Regions from separate parts of the Shewanella woodyi ATCC 51908 genome, predicted to be linked through region 1. Evidence: predicted binding sites of a transcription regulator. Region 1 holds the regulator's gene; each other region holds the start of a gene.
What was found. Region 1 encodes sigma-54, which starts transcription at its own class of promoters, with help from an activator protein. Its sites were predicted from a motif close to GTTGGCACGNNNNTNGNNT; they were not measured.
Positions count from the first base shown of each region.

Region 2: nirB (nitrite reductase large subunit NirB) is a predicted target of sigma-54. The motif match lies at 7,347-7,365, and genes of this name have one in related genera.
Region 3: flgJ (flagellar assembly peptidoglycan hydrolase FlgJ) is a predicted target of sigma-54. The motif match lies at 2,320-2,338, and genes of this name have one in related genera.

Region 1 covers NC_010506.1:5,138,026-5,148,138, forward strand. Annotated here, with positions in the region: gene SWOO_RS21720 (KpsF/GutQ family sugar-phosphate isomerase) at 1-502, shown strand, start outside; gene kdsC (3-deoxy-manno-octulosonate-8-phosphatase KdsC) at 608-1,159, shown strand; gene lptC (LPS export ABC transporter periplasmic protein LptC) at 1,156-1,713, shown strand; gene lptA (lipopolysaccharide transport periplasmic protein LptA) at 1,788-2,378, shown strand; gene lptB (LPS export ABC transporter ATP-binding protein) at 2,375-3,106, shown strand; gene SWOO_RS21745 (RNA polymerase factor sigma-54) at 3,258-4,739, shown strand; gene hpf (ribosome hibernation promoting factor) at 4,948-5,235, shown strand; gene ptsN (PTS IIA-like nitrogen regulatory protein PtsN) at 5,238-5,681, shown strand; gene rapZ (RNase adapter RapZ) at 5,678-6,520, shown strand; gene SWOO_RS21765 (HPr family phosphocarrier protein) at 6,513-6,788, shown strand; gene mgtE (magnesium transporter) at 6,879-8,243, shown strand; gene SWOO_RS21780 (molybdate ABC transporter substrate-binding protein) at 8,623-9,411, opposite strand; gene SWOO_RS21785 (OmpA family protein) at 9,633-10,113, opposite strand, start outside.
Region 2 covers NC_010506.1:2,313,188-2,323,300, reverse strand. Annotated here, with positions in the region: gene SWOO_RS09640 (tetratricopeptide repeat protein) at 1-772, opposite strand, end outside; gene SWOO_RS09635 (bifunctional protein-serine/threonine kinase/phosphatase) at 932-2,731, opposite strand; gene SWOO_RS09630 (NarK family nitrate/nitrite MFS transporter) at 2,731-4,197, opposite strand; gene nirD (nitrite reductase small subunit NirD) at 4,194-4,556, opposite strand; gene nirB (nitrite reductase large subunit NirB) at 4,589-7,231, opposite strand; gene SWOO_RS09615 (ANTAR domain-containing protein) at 7,628-8,173, opposite strand; gene SWOO_RS09610 (glycosyl transferase) at 8,174-9,289, opposite strand; gene cobA (uroporphyrinogen-III C-methyltransferase) at 9,309-10,113, opposite strand, start outside.
Region 3 covers NC_010506.1:1,987,563-1,997,675, reverse strand. Annotated here, with positions in the region: gene flgK (flagellar hook-associated protein FlgK) at 1-1,214, opposite strand, end outside; gene flgJ (flagellar assembly peptidoglycan hydrolase FlgJ) at 1,261-2,271, opposite strand; gene SWOO_RS08155 (flagellar basal body P-ring protein FlgI) at 2,449-3,540, opposite strand; gene flgH (flagellar basal body L-ring protein FlgH) at 3,551-4,240, opposite strand; gene flgG (flagellar basal-body rod protein FlgG) at 4,251-5,039, opposite strand; gene flgF (flagellar basal-body rod protein FlgF) at 5,051-5,794, opposite strand; gene flgE (flagellar hook protein FlgE) at 5,979-7,340, opposite strand; gene flgD (flagellar hook assembly protein FlgD) at 7,484-8,227, opposite strand; gene flgC (flagellar basal body rod protein FlgC) at 8,309-8,725, opposite strand; gene flgB (flagellar basal body rod protein FlgB) at 8,728-9,126, opposite strand; gene SWOO_RS08115 (CheR family methyltransferase) at 9,401-10,113, opposite strand, start outside.

The DNA.
Region 1 (10,113 bases):
CACCACAGCAACCTTAGTCATGGGCGATGCCTTAGCCGTTGCGCTTTTGCAAGCTAGAGGCTTTACCAAAGATGATTTTGCCCTCTCTCATCCCGGTGGTAGCTTAGGACGTAAGCTGCTACTTAAGGTCAGTGATGTGATGCATAAAGGCAAAGATCTGCCCTCGGTAAACCATGATATCTGCATCACTGAAGCCCTCTATGAGATCTCTAAAAAAAGCTTAGGTATGACAGCTGTCGTCGATGAGGCAAATAAACTGGTAGGTATCTTTACCGATGGCGACCTAAGACGCGTTATCGACAGTGAAGTCAATCTTCGCACCACCTCTATCAGTGATGTAATGTCTAAAGGGTGCGTCACTGTTTCTGCCGACATTTTAGCGGCTGCTGCACTGAAAGTGATGGAAGATAAAGATATTAATGGTTTGATCGTTATCGATGATCAGCAGCATCCAATAGGTGCCTTAAACATGTTAGATATGGTCAAGGCTGGCGTTATCTAATATTAGGGATTGCTCCCTTTTTACCAATTTAGGCCAACTTAATGAGTTGGCATAGCAATTAGCCCTTCGATGAACAAACGGCTAGCGCGATAATGGAGATACTGTATGTCACACCAAGGTTTTTACGGTCCAATAGAGGATACTGTTTGGCAAAAGGCCAGTAAGATCAAGCTTCTAATATGTGATGTAGATGGAGTATTCTCCGACGGTTTAGTCTATATGAGTAACACGGGCGATGAACTTAAAACCTTCCATACCCGTGACGGTTACGGCGTCAGATCTCTGCTCACCAGTGATATTCCTGTCGCCATTATTACCGGCAGAAAATCTAAGATTGTCGAAGATCGCATGACAGCCCTAGGGATCACCCATATCTATCAAGGCGTCGATGACAAACTGACTCCCTATCAGGAGCTACTCTCTTTATACAAGGTAACGCCAGAAGAGGTCGCATATATCGGCGATGATATGGTTGACCTACCAGTGATGAAACAGGTTGGTTTATCGGTATGTGTTGCTGACGGCCATCCTTATGTTCAGCAAGGTGCCGATTTTGTTACTCATATCAAGGGAGGCCACGGCGCCCTACGTGAGTTGACAGATCTACTGCTTCTTAGCCAGAATAAGTTCGAAACGGCTCATGGAATGAGTATATGAATAGAGTCACCCTCGCCATTATCGCCTTCTTTGGTACCGCACTTCTGCTCTACTGGCAGGTGCAATCCAAACGAGGAGATGAGGGGTTAGCTGTCGATGTTAGCGCCCGACCCGATTATATTGCTGATAACCTAAAAAGTGTTGAATACAATGAACTTGGCTTAGTTAATAGCCGGGTTAGTGCTAAACATATGGAGCATTATGAAGAGGATAATATGACCTACTTCACCGAGCCTATCTATCTGGTGTACCCTGAGCAAGGCGAGGCTCAGTGGCAGCTACAATCGACCAAAGGCACCATGAATAAAAATTCAGGAAAAGTCATACTCGAAAACAATGTTATCATCAACGCCATAAACAGCAATGAGCCGATACAGTCGATCAAAACAAGCTATCTTGAGTTGGATCTCAATACCATGATCATGACATCCGATGACAATATCTATATCACAGGTAGCGACTTTATTATTGAAGGGGTTGGTCTATATGCCGACCTCAACGCTGAAAACGTAAAATTAACCAGTCAGGTTAATGGCACCTACTCAGCACACTAGTTAACGTCAACGCAAAATGGGTAAACATTTGGTTGATTAGCATTGACATTTTTTATGTCAAATTGAAGGGATATATGAAGCAAAATACAGGCATCATCACAGCACTACTCTGCTTAATAAGCTTTAGTAGTGTGGCAAAAGTCGATGATCTAAAACAAGAAGTTAAAATCTCTGCAGCAAGTCAGGAAGCAGATATTAAAAATAACCAGATCATCTTTAATGGCCCAGTTGAAGTCGTTCAGGGCTCAGTTAAAATCAATGCCGATAAGCTTAGAGCCTTTACCAAAGAGGGGTCTAACGGACGTATCTTAGTCGCTACGGGGAATCCAGCAACTTACTCACAGATAATGGAAGATGGCCGTCCAGCCAACGCCAGCGCAAAAGAGATCCGCTACGAGTTATCAAAACGCACTCTTATTCTGAAGGGTAATGCGACGCTTGAGCAAGATGGTAGCCAAGTTACAGGTAATCAGATTCAATATAACATTGAAAAGCAGCAGCTTATTGCTGAAAGTACAGGTAGCGAAAGGGTCATCACCATTATCCAACCTGAAAATTACCAGGATGAGTCTAAGCCTAAAACAGATAGCAACAAAGAGACTCAACCTGAAACAAAGCCAGAGATACCTGTAGAACCTGCAGTTAACGCTCAGGAGATCGAATGAGTTCTTTGACGTTAAAGGCTGTAAACCTAGCCAAAAGTTATAAAAGTCGCGCCGTAGTACAGGACGTGAGCCTCAGTGTAAAAACAGGTCAGATTGTTGGCTTACTCGGCCCCAATGGTGCAGGAAAAACCACCACCTTTTATATGGTCGTGGGCTTAGTACAAAGTGATAAAGGTCGTATCTTTATCGATAGTGACGATCTCACATTAGATCCCATGCATCTACGCGCCCGTAAAGGGATAGGTTACCTGCCCCAAGAGGCCAGTATCTTCAGAAAGCTCTCAGTGCGCGATAATATTATGGCCGTTCTCCAGACCCGTGATGAGCTAGATAAAAATGCTCGTGAGGAGCAGCTTGAACATCTGCTGGAGGAGTTCCACATTACCCATATCAGAGATAGCCAAGGGATGTCGCTGTCAGGTGGTGAGCGTAGACGTGTTGAGATAGCTAGAGCACTGGCTGCAAACCCTAAATTTATCCTGCTTGATGAGCCCTTTGCAGGTGTCGATCCTATCTCGGTTATCGACATCAAAAAGATCATTTTACAGCTCAAAAGTCGTGGTCTTGGTGTCTTGATCACTGACCATAACGTGCGGGAAACATTGGATGTTTGTGAGCATGCCTATATTGTAAGTCATGGAAACTTAATCGCTGAAGGTACACCCGCTGAAATCTTAGACAATCAGCAAGTGCGAGCTGTGTACTTAGGTGAACAATTCAAGCTATAGTTAATCTAGAGGAGCAGTTCTCCTCTAATTTAGAAATTCTACAGCATCGTTATGATTCATTCTTATGAAGTCAATTGAGGGAGCAAAGACTCCCCAAATAGCTCCAACAGGCTTTCTCATTTTATAAGTACAAAGTAGGGAATAGCAGTACATGAAAGCGTCACTCCAGCTCAAAATGGGTCAGCACTTAACCATGACTCCCCAGCTTCAACAGGCGATACGTCTGCTGCAGCTGTCGTCACTGGAACTGCAACAGGAGATCCAACAAGCATTAGATTCCAATCCATTACTGGAGTTGGACGAAGAGCAAGTTGATGCTAACGCTGACAATAGCGATGTCAAAAACAACAGCGAAACAGACTTCAGTGCTTCTGTCGAGAAAGAGGCCGATAAAGACAGCTCGTCACTAGAAACATCCGACGCACTGAATCAAGATTCCATGCCTGAAGACCTTCCTGTCGACACCACTTGGGATGAGGTCTACACCGCAACACCAAACTCAAGCTCTGGCGCGATGCGAGATGATGACCTTCCCTTCCAAGGCGAAACCTGTGAAGGTCTATATGAGCACCTAGAGTGGCAAAAAAACTTAACCCCATTTTCTGATAATGACTTAGCCATCGCGACAGCCATTATTGATGCGATCGATGAGCGTGGCTACCTCACGCAAAGTACCGATGATATCTTAGAAGCCATGGGCGATCCTGAGATAGAGCTCGATGAAGTTGAAGCGGTGCTTAAGCGTGTTCAGCACTTTGATCCTATCGGTGTTGCAGCCCGTGACCTCAGTGAATGCCTGTTTATACAGCTAGCTCAATATGCCAACACAACACCTCATATCGACAATGCCCGATTACTGATTAAAGAGCACCTTGATCTAATTGCAGGCCGTGACTTCCGCCTCTTAATGCGTAAAACCAAACTTAAAGAGGATGATTTAAGGCAAGCCATTGAACTGATTCAAACCCTAAATCCACGTCCTGGACTGGCCATCAACCCAAGTCGGGATGAGTATGTTATTCCAGATGTCACTGTGATTAAAAAGAAAGGGCGCTGGATTGTTGAACTCAACCCAGACTACATGCCAAAAATTAATGTGAATCAGCATTACGCTTCCATGGCTCGCAGCACGAAAAACCAAGCTGACAGTCAATTTATCCGTGGGCATTTGCAGGAAGCTAAGTGGTTTATCAAGAGCTTAGAGAGTCGTAACGATACTCTTTTAAAGGTCTCAAATTGCATCGTCAAGTTTCAACAAGGCTTCTTCGAATATGGTGAAGAGGCGATGAAACCTATGGTGCTAAATGACATAGCTGAAGAAGTTGAGATGCATGAATCGACCATCTCCCGTGTCACAACCCAAAAATATATGCATACCCCAAGAGGCATATTTGAGCTGAAATATTTCTTCTCCAGCCATGTGGGTACCGACGATGGCGGTGAGTGTTCATCAACAGCTATCCGCGCCTTCATTAAAAAGTTAGTGGCGGCAGAGAACCAACAAAAGCCTCTCAGTGATAGCAAGATGGCCCTTCTTCTTGCAGAGCAGGGCATTAAGGTGGCGAGACGAACCATAGCCAAGTACCGTGAGGCCATGTTGATCCCGCCATCGAATCAAAGAAAGAGTTTATAAGATATTTGAAAAGTGAATATATTGAGGTTGGTCATTGTGACGTAAAGTCTGTAAGTTCACGACATGCTAGATCCTGAATATAGAAGTGAGCTGGATATATATCCACACAGGATGCGGTGTTTCGAAGTAGCTTGAATATTTAAATGCAGTGTAAACCTCAAATCAGCGAGCGCGTTTTTAACACAAACGAATCTGAAGGAGTATCTCTATGCAAATAAACGTAACAGGTCATCACATCGAAATTACCACATCGCTACGCCAATATATTGAAGAAAAGTTTTCAAAGCTTGAACGACATTTCGATCAGATCAATAATGTGCACGTTATTTTGAATGTTCAAAAAATGCAGCAGAAAGCAGAAGCCAAACTCCATCTTGCTGGAGGTGAGGTTTTCGCCGCGTCACAACATGCGGATATGTATGCAGCAATAGACTCCCTGATTGACAAGCTCGACCGTCAGGTAATTAAACATAAAGAGAAGCAAACAAAACACTAACGATGGAATTAAGCACCATCCTGCAGCCGGAGTGCACAACTTGCGCCACTCCGGGCAGTAAGAAAAAGGTACTGGAACTTATCAGCGATCTTGCCGCTGTCCAGTACCCAAGCCTTTCCTCTCAAGAGATTTTTGAAAGTCTTTTAGCTAGAGAGAAAATGGGCAGCACAGGTATAGGTAACGGTATAGCGATTCCACATGGAAGGTTAACCAATATTAGTCAGCCCGTTGCGGTACTCATTAAGTGCGAAGAGCCTATCTCTTTCGACTCAATTGATAAACAGCCGGTCGATATACTATTTGCACTATTAGTTCCAGCTGATCAATGTGAACAGCACTTAAGCACCCTGTCGGCGATGGCAGAGAAGCTTAATGACAAGCTAATTTTAAAGCAGTTACGAAAAACACAAGACGAGTCAGAACTTTATCAGGTGATCACCCAATGAAACTGGTTATGGTATCCGGTCGTTCCGGATCAGGAAAATCTGTCGCCCTCAGGGTTTTAGAGGATCTCGGATACTATTGTGTCGACAATCTTCCTCTGCCTCTTATGGATACGCTATTGGAACAACTCAAAGATAGCACAGAGCTTGTTGCTATCAGTGTTGATGTCCGTAATATGCATGAGACAGAACTAGATAAACAGCTTTCAAACCTACCTGAAGGGACTGAGCTACTAAGCTTTTTCCTAAATTCAAGCGACGAAGTTCTCCTCAAGCGTTACAGCGAAACCCGTCGTCTCCACCCTCTTTCGAGAAGTAAAACTTCACTTAAAGAAGCGATAGATCATGAGCGGATACTGCTAGAGCCAGTCTCTAAACTCGTTGATCACTATATCGACACCTCTAATCTCAATATTTACGATCTTAGTAATCAGGTCAGAGAGATATTATTAGGTAGTGTAGATAAAGAGCTAGTCATTAACTTCGAATCTTTCGGTTTCAAACATGGCATGCCAGCAGAGGCAGATTTTATGTTTGATGTTAGGTTCTTACCAAATCCTCATTGGGAGCCAGAGCTTAGGCCGATGACAGGCTTGGATGAACCCGTTCAGCTTTTCCTTAGTCAGCAACCCACTGTCAATAAGTTTATCTGGCAAATAGAGAACTTGTTAGAGACCTGGCTACCGCACCTTGAGCGCAATAACCGTAGCTATCTAACAATCGCTATAGGTTGCACTGGTGGGCAACACAGATCTGTCTATGTCACAGAGCAGCTTGCTAAGCTGTTTAGTCAAAGCAAACACACAGTACAGGCTCGCCATCGCGAATTAAGCAATGACTAAATTAGAACGCCAAGTTACCATATGTAATAAGCTTGGACTCCACGCCCGCGCCGCGACTAAACTAGCCGTTCTAGCATCGGAATTCGACGCTAAAGTCACGATTGTACAAGGGGAGAAACAAGCTTCTGCAGCGAGTGTGCTGGGCTTGTTGATGCTGGAAACCGGAATAGGGAAAACCATTACCCTGCTCGGTGAGGGCCAAGATGCCTCTGCAGCACTAGATGCCATCTGCGCTCTAGTTGATGCAAAATTTGATGAAGCAAGTTAAACCTTACCACTAAGCTATCCCAGATATTTCTTATCAACACCGTGGTCTGTATTTAACCCAAAATACAGACAGCTTCATAGGGGGCCTGTTATGCCAATTGAAGTATTAGATAATGAGCTTACCGATCAGCGGTTAAACCAGTTAACACAAGCCCTTAGCAGTGGCATGTTTGTTCATGTCAGAAATATGCTCCATGATATGGCAGCCTCTGATATCGCCTTTATATTAGAGTCATCCCCACCTAGAACCCGTCAGGTTTTATGGCAACTGATCGATCAGGATCAAACCGGTGAGATCCTCGATGAACTTGGTGAAGAGCTTAAAGATAATCTCATCAAACAGATGAGCCCTGAGCGCGTTGCAAAAGCGGCTGAAGGGATGGACACCGATGACCTCGCTTATATATTGAGAAGCCTACCTGATAGTGTATTTAAGCAAGTGCTTCACTCCATGCGAAGTCAAGATAGAGCTAGAGTCGAACAAGCCCTAGCCTACCCCGATGACACCGCAGGCAGTATCATGAATACCGATACCGTCACCCTACGTCCCGACGTAAATATCGATGTTATCCTGCGTTACTTAAGAATACGAGGTAAGCTTCCGGAAGCCACAGATACTCTGTATGTGGTCGATAAACACGACCGCTTACTCGGCGGCGTCGAGATAGCCGACCTACTGACCTGCGATCCTAACTCATCGATACGAGATATTATGGATGCTGAACTGGAGGGTATTCCGGTCGGCATGTCAGATAATGAAGTTGCGCAGCTTTTCGAACGACACGATTGGATTTCAGCACCAGTTATCGGTGAAGATAACCAGCTCCTTGGCCGTATCACCATCGATGATGTTGTCGACGTTATTCGAGAAAATGCCGAGCACTCCATGATGGGGATGGCAGGTATGGATGATGATGCCGACACCTTTGGTCCAGTGCTAAAGAGTACTCTTCAACGCTCCCTTTGGCTAACCATCAATCTGTTTGCAGCCCTACTAGCGGCTTCTGTCAGTAACATGTTTGAAGGCACTTTAGAGCAGTTTGCCACCATAGCGATTTTGATGACTATTGTTCCCAGCATGGGTGGCGTAGCTGGAAATCAAACCTTAGCGCTTGTGATACGTGGCATCGCACTTGGCCAGATAGGACAAAGTAACTCCCGCTGGCTAATAGGTAAAGAGCTGGCCATCGGCTTCCTTAATGGACTGCTTTGGTCTGTGCTCGTCTTTGCAGCCATCTGGCTCTGGAAAGGCGATCTCGCATTAGGTGGACTCATTGGAGGGGCCATGTTGATCAATATGACAGTAGCTGGCCTCGCGGGTGCCTGTATCCCATTACTACTGAAGAGAATGAATATTGACCCAGCACTAGCTGGCGGTATGGTACTTACCACTGTCACAGACGTCATCGGCCTATTTGCCTTTCTCGGGCTCGCGACATTCTTCCTACTGAACTAATACCAGTCAGTATAAGAAGTTGATCTACTCAGAGTGTCTTTTGGCAAACTAATTCAAGGCGAATGGATGATGGAATGGTTGTTCCCTTGTGAGTTCATTCAACGAAGAAGTAGACAGCCAAAAACACTCCTTACAGGCGAGTTTTAGCGGTGCTGATCCTGCGTTAACGAGCTTAACCGTAGAATAACTATGCTCTTCACTCGTTGCAAGCCACATGGATGTGGTGAATGTCATTAATGCAGGAACAATTAAGGACCTTGCCTCAGAACCGCTAAACTCTCGCTGAGCGATCAAATCTTTATACTGATTGGTATAATACTTCGCAGAGAAAAAGGGAGCCATTGGCTCCCTTATGCTAAGCAGCAATACCAATCAGTAACTAGCGCAGTGGCGCATCGAAGCCATATTTAGCCAAAATATTTTGCCCCGGTTGAGACAGAATAAACATGGCAAATTCAGTGGAGTTCACGTTGGCTCCCTCTAGGATAGTTAAACCATAGTTAGCCCCAACAGATAGCGCTTGTGGGATCTGTACGATCTGCAAGGTAGGTAGCTCCTTTTGTGCCAGCACAGCATTGGTGCAGTAAGTTAAAAAAATATCGGCACGTCTATTTTCCATTACCCAGCCATAGGGGTTTCTCCCCTTAGGCGCTACCGCTGTGTTTGCACCACCAGTTAACTTTATCGCCTTATGCTCCAGCTTCTGTGTCGCCCCAAGTTGTACTTTATCGGCTCTACCAAATAAGGCCCAAGCATAATCACCAGCGGGATCCGCTTTAGGGGTGGAGATCCCCACCTTGATTGAATCTTGCAACATCTTCTCTAGCAATGAATCACTCGCAACATCGACTTCTGGCTGTGCAATGGCACATAGCTTGTTGCGCGCAAACATAACCACAGAACCACTTTTATCCGATGCATGTAACGTTTGAGGATGCTTCATATTAGCTGAAGCAAATAGATCGACTCTCTCCCCTTCTTCGATACGTTTACGCAAGAGTCCAGATGGGGCAAACTCAGCATTAACAGTCTCACTCTCCAGCTGTTGATATTCACTCACTATCTCTGCCATTGCCGCCTTTAAACTACCAGCAGCTCTGAGCTCTAACGGCGTTGAATTGGCCATAAATGGCAGAGTTAATACCGCGACAGCTATCCACTTTTTCATCTTATTATTCCAGCAAAATAAACCTATAGGGCCTATCAAGCCATAGCTCACACTCAGTCTCAATAGGCATAAAATGATGTTTATAACACTTGAGACATGAGTCTTACGTTTCAAGGCTTAGCTGGACAAATTGTCTAAGTTTATTCATATCAAAAACAAAAATGGCCTCCGAAAGGAAGCCATTTATAGACAAGGATAATACCGACCAATATAAGATGAAATTAAGAGAGTGGGCTCAAAATAATTTCAACACGGCGATTCTCCGCACGTCCCTCTTTAGTGGCATTTGATGCAATCGGTCTCTCTTCACCCATACCATCAGATTTCACTCTGACATACTCAACTTTCTGAGAAACAAGGTAATCAGCAACCTCAACAGCACGTACTTTAGAGAGCCGTAAGTTATAAGATTCAGAGCCTGAGCTATCGGTGAAGCCAAGCACATTCAAACGCGTCTTGTCATACTCTTTCGCCACTAATGCCACACTGTTTAGTACTCTCTTAGCACCCGCACTCAAGTGTGTCTCATCAACCCCAAAGGTAACTTCATTAGGCATATTTAAGATAATATTGTCGCCACTGCGAGTCACACTCACACCAGTCGATTGTAGCTGCTTTCTTAGCTCTGCTTCCTGAGTATCCATGTAGTAACCGATACCGCCACCTAGTGCAGCTCCAGAAGCAGCACCAATTAACGCACCT
Region 2 (10,113 bases), 2.8 Mb from region 1:
ACTCCTCAGCGGTCTTTTCATCACCCGCTCTTCGATGTACAACAGCCATCATATTAAGCAGAGGTGCATAATCAGGTGCATAGCTTGCTCCTTGCTTTAACAGTGCAAATGAAAGAGCCAGATCATTATCAAGTAAGGCATCAGCCGCTAAGTTTCGGTAATACATGGCAATAAATTGGCTTTCATCAATAAAAGCTCCACCTCTATCGTAACTATCAGGAAAATAGTCCATTATCGCGTAGTCTCTACCAGAGAGATAAAAACCTTTACTACTGCTTTTATCCTCCTCATAAAGAAACGTTCGCACATGATCTGATGTGACCGCCAAATTAGACCTGATCTCCTGAAGCATAGGCGCCGTATGCATAACTTGAAAAACTACACCGACATTGAGCTCTTTTGCTACAGCATAAGTCAGCAGAGCCAAGGTCATGCAGTTACCTCTCCCTGTCGCCATCGCTTCAGCAGCAGATAAATTTTTCCCTTCATAATTAAAGTTAACTAACTTTTTTGCGACGTATTGATGAGCCTGCTCATTTACCGGAAGTTGGGTAATGTCTTCTTTTTCAACAAATCGATATATATCTTCCACTTGAGATGACGTAAATTGTATTAAACTATCAAAACTAGGAATTGAGGTTGTATCTGAACTAAACAGCAGATCGTTGGTATTTGGGTAACTCGGTTTAGGAGGAGTTACGGCTCTATTACTGCAGCCTAAAAGTAAAATACAGCTCAACACCCAGATAATACAAACAGCGTTCACTCTCATAATAGACCCACTCCTTTGGCGACTTATCACTACATTCTCTATACAAAAATGTTTTCAGAGACTTTGAAAGTAGTAAAAACATTGACTAACCCTACATAAAAATTGCTACGAATAATAGCTGTTCAACTTAAATTAAAGTCTGCTAACTATTACTATTAATTAGAGAAAAAGTAGTAATAACAAAGTAGAAAGTGCAAAAAAAAGTGTTGTCGCCCTCCAAAATATCACTGGGTTTGTTTCCAAAAGTGGCAACTCAAACTCTCGCTTATCCTTTACAACTATGGGTTGTTGTAGCGCATAGATAAACTCTGAGGTATCACCATGTCGATGGTTTGGATCTAGACTCAAGGCCCTTTTCAAGGTTTGATCTATCCAGGTAGGAATTAAAGGATTCAGTTCATAGCAGGGAATGTAGATAAGGTCTTGATAATCAGCTTTTGTCCGGCATCTCGCTAGCCTTCCCTTAAAAGGCAACTCTCCTGTCAACATCTCAAATGCGATTACCGCCAATGAGAAAAGATCCCCACGGTTACTCACCCGATAACCCAGCACACTTTCAGGTGCTGAATAATCAGCTGTTCCCAAAACACTATCTCTTTGCAGCGGAGTCGTTATCTCTGCGACTCCTTTAATGTAACAGGAACCGAAGTCGATAATTTTAATCTGCCCTTCCTGAGTTAGAAGAATATTGTCAGGTTTAAGATCTTGATGGAGGGTCTCTTTACGATGAAAAGCCCGCACACCTGATTCTAACTGCTTTAACAACATCAACACCTCTTGAATTGAAGGGTTCGGGTTTCTGCTTATCCATACACTAAGGGGCATTCCATTGAGATGTTCTGTCACATAATAGAGAGCCGATTTTGGCTGGTCTCTATCGAGTAACTTGACTACATTTGGACTGTGGATCCTATGCCCAATCCAACTTTCAAGCATGAATCGCTCAATATAAGCCGCATCATCAAGGTAGTTAACAGAGGGGGTTTTAAGGCAAACCTGCCTCCCCTCTTGGTTAACCGCAAGGTAGACTTGGCTACGCTGACTCTGATGTAAAACTTGCTTAATCAGATAATTATCTAATTTCATCCCTACTGACAGTGGCGGTGGGAAAGGCTGGCTAGAGAGTTGCTGATAAACATCATTAATATCTTGAGAAGGCAAAGTCTCAATGCCAAGCAGCTGGCAACTGACGTTGTCTTCACTCCCCCTTTCAATCGCAAGCTCACACAGATGACGACAAAAAAGAGCCAAGTCAGCGAGCTCTGATCTGAAGTGCACCTCTCTAGCCTCTTGAGTTTCATTTAACCATAGACTCAAGACTTCACTCAGCTCACTATCGGTAAATAGATCATGGACGCCATCAGTGGTTAACAGGTAATAGTCCTGACTCTGAAGCGCTAACTGACGATAGTCCACATCCAGTTTCACATCTAACCCAAGAGCCCTAGCTAAATAACGCTTATTGGCATTCAGTACGCTAATATGATCACGGCTTATTCGCTCTAGCTCCCCATGTCGAAAACGATAAGCCCGTGAATCACCCACATGTAGTAGATGAGCACTACATGACTTAAAAATAAGTGCGGTGAAGGTGCTCACATAGCCTTTTCTCGCATCACGATAATCTTGCCCTAAGCCAAATAACCAGCGATTTAAGGCCGTTAACACTTGAGAGCTTGCACGCTTGACTCCCCAAGTATCTGGGGTTGAATAGTAATCTGAGATAAAGTTAGTCACACTGATATGACTGGCTTTTTCAGCGGCCTCAGCGGCACTCACTCCATCACAGATCACAGATACTGCTCCCTTGGTGGTAAGCATTAACCCATCGGGAATACGGATCCCTATCGCATCTTCATTTACTTGCTTCACTCCGCGATGAGAATACTGTCCAGCATTGATCTCAAGTTTACCGTTTAAGGGCAAGTCTTGGTGATGCATCTTCTCAAACGCGCTCATTAGTTAACACTTATCATGGTCACTTCACCATCCTCATTCACCTCAGTCATATGACCTTTAGGTTCAGTGAGAAACAACAAGCTAACCAAGCCAAATAGCGCACTCGCGCCAATGACATAAAAAAACAGCTGGGTCGACACCATGGAGTAAACCGTCAGGAAAAATACCGCCCCTACATTGCCGTAAGCCCCTGTCATACCAGCAATTTGGCCGGTTAGCCTACGTTTAATCAAGGGAACAGCAGCAAATACGGCGCCTTCACCACCTTGGACAAAGAAGGAGCAGGTCATCACCATTAACACAGCCAAAGGCAGAGACCACTGATCGTTTATCTGTGCCATCCCAAGATAACCTAAAGCTAAACCAGCGGTTAAGATCATTAAGGTTGGCTTTCTTCCAAATCTATCACTTATCCAGCCTCCTCCAGGACGAGACAGCAGGTTCATAAACGCATAACTCGATGCCAACATCCCCGCTTGGGCTAAGCCCAGCTCGAAGGTTTCTGCAAAAAAGAGAGGTAACATAGAAACAACTGCCAGCTCCGAGCCAAACGTGGAAAAATAGAGCACATTGAGCACTGCTACCTGTTTAAAAGGATATCGCTCAAACTCAGGTACTGGCCCATCGAACAGATGTTTATTAACTTGATAGGTAAGATAAAGATCGATAGCCAGAACGAGTATTAACAGCCCATAGATCAACTCAGTACTACTTTGGCTGAACATCTTGACGCCCTCGGGGGACAACTTCCAGGCCAAGAGTGCTAATGTGGCATACATAGGCAACTTCATCACAACGAGTAACACCAGATCAGCTTTACTTGTCACCTCTAATGCACCCGCTTTTTTAGGCTTAAAATAGGTTGAACCTTTAGGTGTATCGCTCACATTAAGAAAGTAGATAACACCAAAGAGTAAACTCAGTCCCCCTGTAGCACCAATGGCATAGCGCCAACCATCCTCACCGCCAAACACAAGGGCAATCGCAGGCAAGGTAAAAGCTGCAGCGGCAGAACCAAAGTTGCCCCAGCCGCCATAGATCCCCTCTGCGGTACCAAGCTCATTAGCGGGAAACCACTCACTGACCATACGTATTCCAATAACAAAACCCGCACCAATAAAGCCAAGAAGAAAGCGAGCTAAAGCAAGCTGCTCAAAACTGGTTCCTAAGGCAAACATAAAACAGGGGATTGAGCACACAATAAGTAAGGCGGAATAGGTTAACCTTGGACCAAACTTATCCGTCACCATGCCAATAATAATCCGTGCAGGGATGGTGAGAGCGACATTAAGAATAAGCAGGGTTTTTATCTGCTCTTTACTCAGTCCTAGGCTGTCGGCAATGACGCTCATTAACGGAGCTGCGTTAAACCAAACAACAAATGAGATAAAGAATGCCATCCAGCTCATATGCATCATCTTCATCTTGCCTGAAAATGAGAATAGGTTAAATTTTTCCGCCTTCATATCGCACTCCTTAAAACCCTTGGTTCACTTTTTTCACTGGCCGTTTGAAGCCAAACTCTGCCTCCTTCACAGCTGATGGGGTAAAGCTGAACACGTAAGCTTTCATCTTCAATGCATTCACCACTAGTTAAACTGTAGTGCTGCTTATGCAGTGGCGATGCGACCCAAATATCCCCTTCCAATTCACAGATAAGTCCACGGGAGAGTAAACTGACTCCTGTAGCAGGGTCAGTATTGCTCATGGCATAGAGCCCCTGCTCACCTAAATTAAAAATGGCAACAGCGCGGTTTTCACACCATGCAGCAATTCCGCCAAACCTTGGCAGTGCACTCTCATCACAAATATCAACCCATCTCATATTCAATCTCCTTTTCGCATCCTGCCACATAGTTAAACTTCATTTAATTCAGCCAATTGAACATCTTCACTAAGAGGAATATTGATCAAAGGAATTCTGTCAGGTGTGGAAGCAGGGAAACGTTGGCCACGACTGTATCGATACCGCTCTAACTCAAATGCAGGCATCTGTTCAGGATTTACGTATTCACTAAATCGAGATAAAAACTCTGGACTCTCTAGACTGGTTTTCCACTCACATTGATAGCTAGTAACCACTTTCTCCATATGGCTCTCAAGCTCTGATGTCAGACCTAAGCTGTCATCGATAATCACAGATTGAAGATAGGCTAGCCCACCTTCGAGGGATTCAAGCCAAACAGAGGTACGCTGCAAACGTGCAGCTGTTTTGGAATAAAACATCAAGATCCGATCGATAAAGCGCACTAACTCTTTGGTGCTAAGATCGGTTGCAAACAGATCCCCATGTCTTGGCCTCATCCCTCCATTGCCACCAACATAAAGATTCCAGCCTTTATCGCTGGCAATAATGCCAATATCTTTACTCTGCGCTTCTGCACACTCTCGAGTACAACCCGATACCGCAAACTTTAACTTGTGTGGCGATCTCAAGCCTTTATAGCGATTCTCAAGGGCTATCGCTAAACCCACCGAGTCTTGTACACCATATCGGCACCAAGTGCTGCCGACACAGGATTTCACTGTTCGAAGTGACTTGCCGTAAGCATGGCCAGTTTCAAACCCCTGATCCACTAACTCCTGCCAGATCATGGGAAGCTCGGAGAGCTGTGCGCCAAAGAGATCGATACGCTGTCCACCGGTTATCTTAGTATACAAGTCATGCTTTTTGGCTATCTCACCTAGAGCTATCAATTTATCAGGGCTTATCTCTCCCCCAGCAATGCGAGGGACCACAGAATATGAGCCATCTTTTTGTAAATTGCCCAGATAAGCGTCATTAGTGTCTTGCAAGTTGGCATGCTGCTGATTGAGAACATACTCATTCTCAAGGGTGGCAAAAATCGATGCCGCTAGGGGTTTACAGATATCGCATCCAATTCCGAGTTGGCTCGTCCCCACTTTTCCATGACGTTTTATCAAAGAGGAGAAATTAGTAATAGACTCAACTTGGCATAGATGAAACAGTGATTGTCTGTCATGCTCAAAGTGACAACATATCCCTTTAGAGACCTCAAGACCTTGAGACTCCATGGTTTGAGTGATCACCTGCTGGACCAGGGCACTACAGCCTCCACAGCCCGATGCCGCTTTGGTGCAACCTTTAATGGCCGCAAGAGAATGATCCCCCTCTATCACCCTAGCAACTATGTCTGCTTTGGTGACTTGATGGCATGAGCAGATAACGGCATCATCATTGAGCGTTAAAGGGGCATCAGCATCTTGTTGAAACAGTTCAATAGCGGGAGTTGTTAGCGCACTACCTGAAAGATATTGATTGAGGAGAAAGTTGTAATCTGTCACATCACCGACTAGCACAGCCCCTTTTAGGTAGCCTCCTGTTTCATCCAACCAAAGCTTTTTATAGGTGCCTACTTGATTGTCACTAAGCTCAACAAACTTTGCATTATCAAAGCCTCGGCTTTGGCCAATAGATGCGACATCAACCCCTAGCAACTTAAGCTTAGTGCTCATATCTGCGCCACTAAAAGGAGCTGAGTCAGCTCCCTTACTGCTCGATAACAGATGAGAGATAACAGTCCGCGCCATCTGATAGCCCGGCGCCACCAGCCCAAAAACTTGCTGCTGCCAGAGAGCACACTCACCGATGGCATAGATATCTTCATTTGAGGTTAAGCAATAGTCATCAATGGCAATCCCACCACGCTCACCAACCTCAAGGCCACTGACTCTTGCTAGGCTATCTTGAGGACGGATCCCAGCCGAGAAGACGATTAAGTCAGTTTCTAAATGACTACCATCACTGAATGTCATGCGATGAGTTGAGCTCTCCCCCTCAATAATGGCAGTTGTTGCCTTACTGGTATGAACAGATACCCCAAGCGCTTCAATCTTCTGGCAAAGTAGCTCACCGGCCTTGTCATTAAGTTGTACAGGCATTAACTGAGGCGCGAACTCCACAACATGAGTATCTAAACCCAAAGTCAGCAAGGCATTTGCGGCTTCAAGCCCTAAAAGTCCTCCGCCAATCACCACGCCAGAGGTGGCATCTTTAGCCGCATGTTCAATAGCGTGCAGATCATCAATGGTGCGATAAACCATACACTTTTCACGATCTTTTCCCTCAATAGGAGGTACAAAAGGATAAGAGCCTGTTGCCAGCACTAATTTGTCATAACGCCACGTCTCATCACCGGAGGTATATAGATGCCTGCTCTCAATATCCAGACCCACTACCTCTTTGCCAAGATGAAGCGAGACCCCTTTGGTTTGATAGGCATCAACACTTGCCAACATCAAAGAGTCAGCAGATCCTGAGTCAAAATATTTAGAGAGCTGAACCCTGTCATAGGCTGGCAGATTTTCAGCGCCAAATACCTCCACTTGATATCTTTCATTAAGGCCTTGTTCACAAAGCTGCTCTATAAAATGGTGACCCACCATGCCGTTACCCACAACCAGTAACTTGGGCTTTAAGTCATCTTCATCTCGACAAAACCTTGCATCTGGCACTTGAGTCGTTTGTATGCATCCCATGAACCTGTCCCCACTTTTTTCTACTACTTTAAAAAGAAAAAAGCGCCATGCTCCCCAGTGGGAACATGGCGCCATTGCCAATCCATTCTAATTTTCAGTTAACCTATAATTAGGAATGCGAGGCTTATGCCAACAAAAAATAATTCATATCTTATTGATTTTTATTAACTTAAAATAAAGGTAATCATAAATAGGTATAGAGTTTATGCACAAGTTAAGTCCCAGTGCACCACAAGTGAGCAGAAGTTCACCTCATCAAATATCAAAAAAGCAAAGTAATTAAATCGGTGGAGTGGTGAAAAGTATTGAGTAGCTCATTTAAAGAGGCAATTCATTTAAAGGGATAACTCTTTAAAGCAATGGTTCTGTTTTGAGCTGCACTTAAAGAATAAAGGATTAAAGAAACTGCTTTACCAATTGAGCCAATGGGATCCCTTGCTTCATGGCCTCCTTTTGTAGCAGTTGGTGAGCTTGAGACTCAGAGAGTCCTGTAGCCTGAAGCTTAGACTTTACTCTCGCCATCTGCTTCTGCTCTTGTAAACAGCCTTGCAGAGTACTGATCTCTTGAAGTTGCTGCTCTGCGAGTTCGTACCTTAATTTTGCCAACACAAGTAAGTCATTTAAACGGCTCATCTCTAACTGGCCTGGCACGAATGTAACACGGCCGCACGTTAACAAGCTTTTAAGATCGTCTGCTTGCCAACTTTGCGCGTTTATCAGTAGAGGAATAGCCGAAAATGCGATTAACCTTTGCAGAAAAGCCAACTCCCTTTGGGTGAAAGTCGTCACAGATAACAGCAAGACATCATTTTCAATATCTAAGGAGATTCGCTCAAGTTCGCTTAAACTTGAAGATATGAGCAATTCAACCTCACTTTTCAAATAAGATGAAACGTTAGCAAAGTCGAGTTTATTCCCCTCAGAGACAATCAACAATCTCATCTATCTCTCCTCCAGCAGCGGATTTTTAGCAAGCTCTATAAGTTTGTTTTCTCTATCGTTCCAAGCCTTGAGCGCTAATTGAGTTGCAACTTTAGGACACTGACAACGCCCCTTAATCAGGTATATCGCCGACAAAGAACTGAGGACACTCGCAATGGCCAATTGAGTCACTCTCTGAGTGTCCGGTATCAACTCATTATGTGAAATAAGCTCACCCCGCTGCCAAACAGATAGAAACAACTCAGCAATCTGCTCTGTTTCTAATTGAGAAGTAAACTTAGTTATCCCAATCACCCCCTCTAATAACGTTGGGAGTACAAAGCCCTGCTGACTATTACCCGTGACAATAGTGATCTCAGTGGCGATCCTTGGGTTCACTTCAGTCTCCCCCTGCACCCCCTTAAAAATTCCCACTCTCACCGCTTTACTCTCTGGATTAAATAGCGCTACCGATTTAGCCACCTTGGCATGCACTGTATCTAAACCTAGATGAAAGTAACTGCGTAAGCTCACAGGCGCAAAGGCAGGATTGACACAACGTATCGCGGTTTGAAAAAGACTACGTAAACCTAATTCTTGGTGCAGTGAGCGAAATAGCGAAACTAAAGGCGTTAAATGATCGGCATCCAGATAGCAGATCCCAGCGCCGTCCAGCGCCGACTTTGCCTCCTTAGGTGATGAAACAACGGGGATCCCGAGTAAGGCAACATAACGAGCAATATGTAAACGATGGGAAAGTGAGTGGGGATCGCCATGTAACAGTACTCGTTCACCCTCTTTTGCTAACACTTTAGCCGCAAGCAGCAGCCAAGGTAACATGTCACGCTTTCCTGCATAACAGGGCCAATCGATACTGGCACCTATGGTTTTCCACTCAGGGGATATTGTCGACTGGATACCTAAAGTAACCCCAGCAATCTCATCAGTTGTCTCTCCCCTTACCCTCATTAACATCAAGGATGTCGCTAATTGAGATCGGGTACCATAACCATCATAAAAACCAGTTATGAGAAATGTTGACTCCTCAAGCGTTAAGCTACGGGAGCCTTTAGTTCCCCGCCCTAAAGCTTTAACTAAAGCCTGATAGCTCTTTTTCATCATACTTGTATTAGTCATAATGGTGCCGTGCAAAAGATCACCTCACCAAACGTGATGGATTCATTTGATTATCACTATGCTCAGATACTCGCTGTGAACCTCTCTCTTCAATACTCAAAACCAGCTCTGATAGTGTCTGAGCGACATTGACGACCTCTCCGACAATTATCAAGGTGGGCCCCTCAACAACCAGTCTCTGCGCCACCATCGCCATACTCCCTAATTTGGCGTAAACCACATCCTGATCTACTCGAGCGCCATTAGTGATAAATGCCATAGGTAGCTCAATGCTTGCCCCCGCAGCCAATAGCCCCTTCGCAATGTTACCTGCCTGCTCCTTGCCCATATAAAAAACTAAGCTTGTTTCGGCGCAGAGAAGTGCGCTCCAGCTTTGGGCACTGTTATCAAACACACGCCCGGTCACAAAGGTCACAGAGCGTGCCACGCCTCTGTGTGTCAAAGGGATCCCTGCACTGGCTGCGCAGCCAAGTGCCGCCGTCACTCCCGGAACAAACTCGCTCTTAATTCCGCTCTCAGCTAGATAAAGTGCCTCCTCGCAACCACGACCGAAAATATTCGGATCACCTCCTTTCAAGCGAACCACAAAACCGCCCCCCCTTGCACTAGCGACCAATAGCGCATTTATCTCATCTTGCTTAGCACTGGGCTGACCACAACGCTTACCGACAAAATGCATAGCACATCGAGAGGATGCTAATGTTAGGATCTCCTCACACACTAAACTGTCGTAGATAATGACATCGGCTTTTGAGATATATCGAGCCGCTTTTAACGTCAATAGCTCCACCTCGCCACACCCCGCTCCTACAATCGCCACCTTA
Region 3 (10,113 bases), 2.8 Mb from region 1:
CCAGAATCAATATGAATAGAGAAGCCATCTCCACCATCAAGTTGAGAGCCATTTAAGGTCAAAGGAGTAACCACTCCGGTATTGATGTCCGTTAGCTCATAAGTACCGGGGGCTGTGAAGGTTAAATCATAGCTTCCACCAGTTAAGGCAGAAGTATCATCAATGTTGACTCTTAAATTAGCATTACCAGTATTAGTACCAAACCCACCAACCCGGCCTACTGCCATGTCAGGATCATTAATATCAGTAAAAATATTCTGTCCCAGTGCACCTGAGAGATCGAAGCCTTGTGATTGAGCCTGATTAAAAGCATCTGCAACACCCAATGCAAGCTGCCCAACTTCCAACTGAGCTTGAACTAAGGTTTCATTGCGAAACTCATATAGAGCACCAAGTTGGCCTCCCATCTGTGACGGATCGATAATCAACGTTTGAGCCCCAGCAGAGCTAGTCACTCTCGATTCATTCGGGAATGGGTCACCAGCAGTTGTGCCTATTGCCATAGACACTTCGCCTGACACCAACATCACTGCACCACCTAACATGATGCTTTTTGCCCCTGTATCTAATGGGATCACATTAACTTGAGAATACTGGCTAAGCTCCTGAATAAGCGCATCTTGCTTATCCAGTAACGACATATCTTCGCCCTGCGACTTCATCAGTTCACGGTTAATATGGCCTAACTCATTACCAATCTCATTAATTCTGTCGGTAATACCAGCGATTTGATCATTGGTCTGCTTCATCTGCCCATCTAGGTGTGCTTGCATCTGATTCAAGCTACTGGCTAGATGTCCTGCAGAACCTAATACATTATTTCTAATTCCGATATCGTCGGGTAGATCGGCTAAGCTGTTCAATCCAGCAAAAAGATCGTTCAGTCCCTGAGGAATGGATTTACCAATTTGAGAAAACAGCTGATCCAGTTCACCCATCTTAATCTGAGTAGCCTGCGCCTCACTGACAGTCGTTTGACCAATCCGGAGCTCTCTTGCCGCGTAATCATTATAGATACGCTTTACATCTGAGATATAAGTACCAGAACCGAAAAAGTTACCGCCCAGACGCTGGTTATCCAAACTCGATTGCTCAGCGACCTGTCTGTGGTAGCCTTGAGTATTGGCATTGGCAATATTATTACTAGTAACCGCCAGTTGTGACTGAGAGGCCAAAACACCTGTTCTTGCAATATTAAGAAGATCCATACCCATTACCAGGCACTCCTAAATTGTTCGATACTGATAAGCAGATAGCTCATTACTTATCTCCCGGTATAACTGTCTGAAGCTCAGATGAGAGTGACTTCATTACCTTAATCACCTTGTTGGCGTATTCAGGATCGGTTGCATAACCAGCATCTTGTAAGGCTTTAATAAACTCATTCGGATTAGCCGCTTTCTTCATCGCTTCTTGGTACCTTGGTCCATCGGAAATGAAGCTGACAAAATCATCAAAGCTCTGCTTAATCCCATCATAAACTCGAAAATCAGCTCTTTGCTGCACTGCAACACCCTGTTCAAACTCGAGGGTTTTCACTGCAGCTTTATCCCCTTGCCAACGATTATCCGCCTTGATATTAAATAGATTGTTACTCGAGTCGCCCCCCTGGCGCTTAATCATCTTCTGTCCCCATCCGGTTTCTAGCGCGGACTGGGCAATCAAGACCTCAGGTTGTGTACCTAAGCTGTCAGCCGCTTTTTTAGCATGGGGGTAGAGCTTGGCAATAAAATCATTTCGATCTGCAAAAGTCATATTTGAGCTAGTTGCCTCAGACGGCAATTGCTTGCCAGACAACACAGCTTTTAGCGGTTCCATTGCCGCTTCGGTGTCTAGCGCTGGTTGAGAAGCATGCTGCGTAATGGCTCCTCCCCGAGTGGCACGGCTCATCACCATCGCCTGCTCGACACCTTCGCCTAAATTGGCATTGCCTCTAAGTACAGACGCGGGGGTAACATTACTTGTTTCTGGCGAGAGCTGCTGCACCATAAGATCCGCAAGGCCCAACATCCCTTTGTCAGAAAGGTTTACAGACATCTGCTGATCGTGCATCTGCTCATAAAACTTGGTGTATTGGCTATTCATCGGGCTATCAGACTCAAAAGCAGCATTGGCATCACGCATACTCTTCATTAGCATCTGAACAAAAATACCTTCAAACTGCTGAGCAACCTCTTTTAAAGCCGCTTTATCATCTTTTTTGGCCTGAGCCCTAAGTGAATCTAGGCCTCCTAGATCCAAAAAATGAGATGAGTTTGAGAGCTTTTCCATAGAGTGTTCCAACAGTAGCGACAATAATCAGACGTTGATGCCTATTTGCTGCAAATGGCGTACCAAATATACTTATTAGCATAAGAAGTTGAATGCATTTGTGATTTGCTATTTGAATTGAAAAAGGCCTAGCTGTTTAGCTAAGCCTTTCTTATTGATAGGCGCAGGTGTGAAAAACTAAATAATGATAAGTTCACCGTGCAGTGCGCCAGCCATCTTTAATGCTTCAAGAATAGCCAGCACATCTGATGGTGCTGCGCCAACAAGGTTAACAGCCCTAACTAACTCATCCAATGTCGTTCCTGGGTTAAACAGAAACATACGGCTATCCTCCTCCGCCACATCAATCGTGGTATCGGCCGTCACTACGGTTTGACCACCAGCAAGAGGGTTAGGTTGTGAAACCTGCGTTGCTTCCGCAATTGTTACCGTTAAACCACCGTGGGTCACTGCAGCAGGAAGCAAGCGCACTTCTCTTCCAACAACAATGGTGCCGGTTCGAGAGTTAACGATCACCTTAGCTGACTCTGACGCTGGTTCTACCTGAATATTTTCAAGTGTCGCCAAGAAAGAGACACGTTGAGAAACATCCCTAGGCGCACTCACCTGCACCGATGCAGCATCGAGCGGTCTTGCCATCCCAGGGCCAAGCAGCTCATTGATCGCATCCGCGAGTCGTTTAGCTGTCGAGAAGTCGGCTCGGCGTAAGTTAAAGGTTAAGTGATCGCCAGTTGAAAACGGGGTTGTCACCGTTCTTTCAACAATACCGCCATTTGGGATACGTCCCACTGTCGGTGTATTTTGGATAACTTTAGAGCCATCAAGCCCCTCAGCGCTAAAGCCACTGACCACCATACTTCCTTGCGCAATCGCATACACATTACCATCGACCCCTTTCAGAAAAGTCTGTAGTAAGGTGCCACCACGTAAACTTTTTGCCTCACCTAAGCTTGAAACCGTCACGTCAAGAGTTTGACCTGGTTTTATAAATGCTGGCATTTCAGCATGTACGGCAACCACAGCAACGTTTTTAATCTTAGGCCTTAAGTTATCAGGCAAGTTGATACCAAAGTTTTTCAACATGGTTTTGAATGTTTGTTCGGTATAGGTGGTCTTCTCACCAGTGCCAGGCAAACCAACAACCAAACCATAGCCAATTAGTTGGTTACTTCGCACACCTTGCACATTGGCGATATCTTTGATCCTCTGAGCCTGACTAGATCCTGAAACTAACAGCAAAACGGATAGAAGAAATAGTTTAAGTTTCATGTTTACCTCCTTAGAAAGGCCACCAGCTGCCCATAAAGAATGAGCTTAACCACCCCACCTTTTGCACATCAGCAAAAGTACCTGTACCACTGTATTGGATCCTTGCATTCGCCACACGTGGAGAGTCAATCGTGTTGTCAGGACGAATATCTTGAGAGCGAACAATGCCCGTCAAACGAACAAACTCATCACCATTATTGATACTGATCCACTTTTCACCACGGATAACCAAGTTGCCGTTATTTAGCACCTGCATCACGTTTGCAGAGATACTCCCTGATAAGCTATTGCTTTGATCGGCTCCAGACTCACGTTTGGTATTCATACTGTCTGAATACCTGAGATCGATAGGTTGACCTCCAATACTGATATTGCCGCCGCCAGCATAAATAGGGTCCAAGGACAGATCCGTGCCTTTTTTAATCTCATTATTAGCGCTTTTCTTGGCTTGCGTCTGCTCCATCAAGATAACAGTAATAATATCACCAACTTTCAAAGCCTTAATATCAGAATAGAGACTAGAAGCTTGGCTGTCTTGATACATGGATCCCGTTGCCGCGATTTTAGTCGGTGGCGCTTCAGGGTACACCGGTGCGTAGTAAGGATCGTCAGCAATCGGTTTACCACCTGTTGAAGCACAACCTGCTAATACCGGTAGCAGCACCAAGCTTGATACTGTCCATAACCAATATTTATTCATGGCGAGACCTCTATAGATTCTGGTTCACGTATGACAACATCTGATCGACAGCCGAGATAACTTTAGAGTTCATCTCATAAATACGCTGACTCTCAATCAAGTTCACCAACTCTTCGGTTACATTCACATTTGATGTTTCCAAAGCGCCCTGACGTACAGCGCCCATGCCATCAAGAGATGCAGTGCCCTGAATTGGGGTACCACTGGCGCCGGTTTCCGTATATAAATTCTGTCCCATGGGGTCTAACCCGCTTGGATTGATAAAGTCTGACATGGTTAACTGACCAACCACCTGACTCTCAGCTGTGCCGGCTGTTTTTACCGACACTTCGCCTTCAGCGGAAACTGTAATGCCTGTGGCATTCTCAGGAATAGTGATAGCAGGCTGAACCACATACCCAGAGCCTGATGTCACAATTTGCCCAGTGTCATCTAGTGTAAATTGACCATTTCGGGTATAAGCAGCGGTGCCGTCTGGCAACTGAATTTCAAAAAAACCTGGGCCTTCAACCATCAGATCCAATGAATTATCTGTGGTCAGCATGTTGCCTTGAGTAAATACCTTTTGAGTGGCAACCACTTTCGTTCCCGCACCAACATTTAATCCATTGGGTAGTTTAGTGTTTGATGCACTCACACCACCCGCTTGATTGACAGTCTGATACAGAAGGTCTTCAAAAACTGCGCGACTCTTTTTGTAACCAACGGTGCTGGCATTAGCCACATTATTGGAGATAACTGAAATATCGGTTTGCTGAGCATCTAACCCAGTCTTACTTATCCATAACGCCGGATGCATAATATAATCTCCTAGCTAATACGCATTAATGAAGATGATGCTTGATCCATCTCTTCTGCGGTTTTCATCATCTTGACCTGCATCTCAAACTGACGTTGTATATCAATCAAAGACACCATCTCATCGACAGCATTCACATTACTGCCCTCCACTGCACCACTTTCAACGGCAACACGTGGATCAGCAGGAGCAATTTCACCTGACATCTGTCTAAACAAACCATCAGCTCCTCGCATCATATTTCCATCGCCAGGATTCACTAACTTAATCCTGCCTACCTCTTCAATCACTTCCGCTGTCGCCCCTAAAGGACGCACTGAGATAATGCCATCTTGAGCTATCTCAACTTTCTCTATCGGCAATGGTAAAACGATAGGACCGGAATCACCCATAATTGGGTTTCCTCTGTCATTACGCAGTAAACCTGAAGTATCGAAACTTAAGCTCCCAGAGCGAGTATAAGCTTCGCCACCATCAGCCCCTTGAACCGCTATCCATCCACTGCCATTAATCGCAATATCCAGATCTCGTCCAGTTGTCTTAATAGGACCTGAGGAGAAATTTGCCGATGGATTTTCAGTCATTGCAAATACGCGTGTCGGCAAACCTTCGCCAAAAGCCTGCATAGAACGCGCTTGTTCCATGTCCGCTTTAAAACCATCGGTATTAGCATTGGCTAAGTTATTCGCACGTACCGCCAGAGCATTCATATTCTGCTTAGCGCCACTCATTGCGACGTAGAGTAATTTGTCCACCAGCTCCTCCGTCAATCTTTCGCATAAAACTATATATGAATAATATGCAGCAAGTTACATGCCACAATAGGAACAAATTATTGGCGGTGATAAAAATAGGGCTGTAAAAATATAAGGGGGAGTAGCAAGAAGATTTAGAGAAGATAAGAGGAGCGATGTAGGCCGCTCCTCTATTTTAGGGAAACTATCGGATCTGAAGTACCGTTTGCTGCAGGGTATTGTTCACTTCCAAAGTTCTTGAGTTTGCTTGGAAGTTTCTTTGAGCAGAGATAAGGTCGACTAACTCTGTCGTCAAATCAACATTCGACTGTTCAAGAGCCGATGAACGAATACTACCAAACGTCCCACTGTTTGCTTCACCAGCAAGGGCAAGCCCTGAGTCTAAACTGGCTTTCCATGAAGTATTACCAACTTGAGTCAAACCTTGTTCATTGGCAAAACGAGCCAAGGCGACTCTCGCCAACGGAACCGTCGAACCGTTACTGTAGCTGGCATTAATTAGGCCGTCGGCTCCCACTTCAACATTGGTTAAACGACCAACCGTCGTACCATCTTGCGTGAGTTCAGTGACCTCAAATGTTGAAGCATATTGAGTTGGATTATTATATTTAACCGCCAAAGTTTGGGTTCCATCGGCGCCAGGACCGAGTACCCCGGCACCATTAACACCCAGCTCCTCTGTGGTCACAACCGCAGGATCACTACCAACATATGCCCCCGTATCGTTATAGGTCAGTACCGAGCCTTTCCAGCCACCAGCTGTTGTCGCAGAGCCACTACTATCGGCATTACCATCACCTGTAGTATCTGTTTGATAAGTACCAGCTGGACCTGCTAAGTCAACTTGCTTTCCATCGACAGCGTAGAAAGCGACCCAATTACTCGCACCTGTATATGCCGCTTGAGGTGGACGAACAAAATAGGTGGTCATAATATGAGGTTCACCTAATGAATCATATAAGGTTACCGCAGTTGAGTTGTTATAGGTATCACGATCGTTTGGATCAAATGCGGCAGGATCTAAGGTGTCATCACCCGCATTTAGATTCATCTGTATCCCAATTTCATCTGTCATCTTTGGGCTACCTGCGGTATCTGGAATGATAACTGGGCTGGTCGTCGTTAAGCTCACCGAGGTTGAGTTACCATCTTTATCGACACCAAATGTCTGTAGGAAGTTACCTTGCGAGTCAACCAAGTAGTTATTTGAATCGACTTTAAACGCCCCAGCTCTTGTGAAGGTGTGATCTTGTGAATCTAAGCTGCTTGATGTAACGAAAAAGCCACCACCATTAATCGCCATATCTAGGGCATTGTTGGTGAACTGTAAGCTACCTTGATGGAACTGCTGAGCAACTTGACTTGTTGTCGCACCACCACCCACCGCTGTCTTACTGTTCGCAAAAATGGAGTTTGCGTACACATCGGCGAATTCAGCTCGAGATTCCTTAAAGCCAATGCTGTTAACGTTAGCGATGTTATTCGCTGTGGTATTTAGATCTTTCTGGGCAGCGGAAATACCACTCAATGCAATGTTAAACGACATAATTCACCTCGATTTCGATTCATTTCTGAATGATGACAATCCAGCCATCACTTCATTGTTTGAACTGAGTATCCAGCAACCTAAGGTTCTGGATAATTTATTACTTAAACTCACCCACTATGCAGACAAGTTTGTTATTTGAATTAGCTTTCAGCGACAGCTAATACATCTCCAATCTTAATACCACCAACGCCACGTAAGTTAAGAATGGCACCCGTGCTTGCCGTACCGAGTGAAACACTGGTCACGTGGGCATAGGTAGATACGGCTAGCTCTTCACTCTTACCATCAACTTTGCCTGACGCCTTGATGGAGTAGTTACCGTCGGCAACTGGCTCGCCATTTTTATCAAGTCCATCCCATGCCACATCCACGTTGCCGCCAGCACTGCCATCAACCGTAAACGATTTAACTAACTGTCCTTTGTCATCTTCAACACGTACCGTGATACTTTCGATAGCTTCAGGGGTACTGATGATCCCTTTAAGCTCTCGGCCTTCGGCTGAAACATGCCCAGTATCAGATGGGATCAACACCTTCTGCCCAACTAAGCCTGATGCCTGCAGCGCTTGGCTCGAGGTCATCACAGTATTAAGGTTAACAATCTCATCATTAAGGTTATTAATGCCGTCTACCGTAGAAAATGATGCCATCTGAGCGATCATCTGATCATTATCAACAGGCTTGAACGGATCTTGCATCGACAACTGCTGACTTAATAGCGAGAAGAAATCTTCTTGGGTCAACTCCTGATTATTGGGCTCAGGTATCGATGATTCGTCCGGTAAGCGAATCGCATCAATAAATGGATTTCCCGTTGTCGACGTCTGCTCAGTATTTTGCGTAGCAGCTTGTGCTGCCGAAGCTGTTTGCTGCGCTGGTGCCACAGATTGATTCGATGTCTGGGAAGCACCGCCCACATTTTGGGCACTATTTAGCGGATTAATGAGGCTCACTGCTTAGCTCCTCTATTTGCCAATTCTTAAGGTTTGCTGAAGCATAGACTTTGCCGCTTCAGCAACCTGCACATTCATCTGATATGAGCGAGACGCCGAGATCATATCCGCCATCTCCTCCATCACGTTCACATTCGGTTTATAGATAAAGCCATCTGTATCAGCCATTGGATGATTAGGAGAGTACTCCTTCTGCAAAGGCGCATCACTCTCAACTATGCCCTTAACGGCAACAGATTGTGATGATTGCTGCTGATGACTAGCTTTAGCCATCTCAGCTTCAAAAATGGGATGCCTTGCACGGTATGTCTCATCAATGCTACTGGAGACTGAATCGGCATTGGCAATATTACTGGCAGTGGTGTTCAATCTTACCGATTGAGCCGACATACCTGAGCCTGAAACGTTAAAAATATTGAATAAACTCATCATTAATTTCCTTTCAGTGCTTTCTTAAGTCCAGAGAACTTACTGTCTAAAAAACCCAGTGACATCTGATATTCAAGGGCATTTTGCATAAACTCTGATTGCTCTTGCTGGATATCAACGGTATTACCATCACCGGTATCTGGCTGATTAGGCACTCTATAACCATAATGTTGCTCAGAGAGGGCTGCTAAATCGAAATGTTTACTGTCACTGCCAGTCATCGCCAGCCCACGCTGTTGACTTGTTGCAGCTTGCAGTGCTTTATCAAAATCGATATCACGCGCTTTATAGTGAGGAGTATCTGCATTGGCAATGTTCGAAGAGATAACCTCTGCACGTTGGGAGCGGATCCCTAGTGTGTATTGGTGAACTCCTAACGCCTTATCAAAACTAATCGCCATAAAACTGCCTCCTAAACTCAATGTCAATAACAAAGCAATTGTCATGCCAAAAAATACAATATCAAGAGCTATATGAGGAGGTTTGACCTTGAGCACGTTAAAGGTAAGTAAGAAAAGAGTGAAACGCTTAATAAACGGGCTTAATTAGAATGGCTTAACGAAGAGATAACAGAGGATATATAAGGCTAAATGCTCTATCAGAGTATGAAACTAACCGCAGAAGTCACAGGCACTTAGTTTCAAGCTCGATATAGACGATAGGTTAGATAATCATTTAGATTTTCTTTTGATAATAGATACCTGGATTACAGCGGATCATATCAAACTCCTCTGTTAATCCGGCAATTGACTCAGATGCGCCAAGAAAGAGTATCCCTTTCGGGTTCAAAGCGGCAGCAAATTGCCGCAGGATTTTGGCCTTTGCCTCTGGAGAGAAATAGATAAGCACATTACGACAAAATATAATGTCAAACTTACCTAGCAAGGTATAGCTTTCAAGTAGATTATGGGCTCTAAAGTTAACTAGACGTTTAACATTGTCCTTGATCACCATAGTGCCGTCATTGGTCGCTGTAAAAAACTGACGCTTACGCTCCTCAGACAAGCCTCTGCCTAATGCCAAATTGTCATACTCAGCATTTTTACACCTTTCAAGCATAGACGGAGATAGATCCGTTGCTAGAATTGAGGCATTACCTGGCAAGGTTCCTGGCTTTTTCTGTTGATACTCCAAAATAGTCATGGCAAGTGAATAGGGTTCTTGACCTGAGGAACAGGCCGCCGACCATATTTTAAGTGGTCTACCAAGCTTGCTGTATTCAGGCAATAACTTATTAGATAGCAACTCAAAGGGGTACCGATCTCTAAACCATAAAGTTTCATTCGTGGTCATCGCATCGATAACAGATGCTCTCAGCTGCCGCTCAGTTGGCTTCATGGAGTGTTTGACCACTTCAGACAAGGATGGAAGATTATACTGTCCCATCA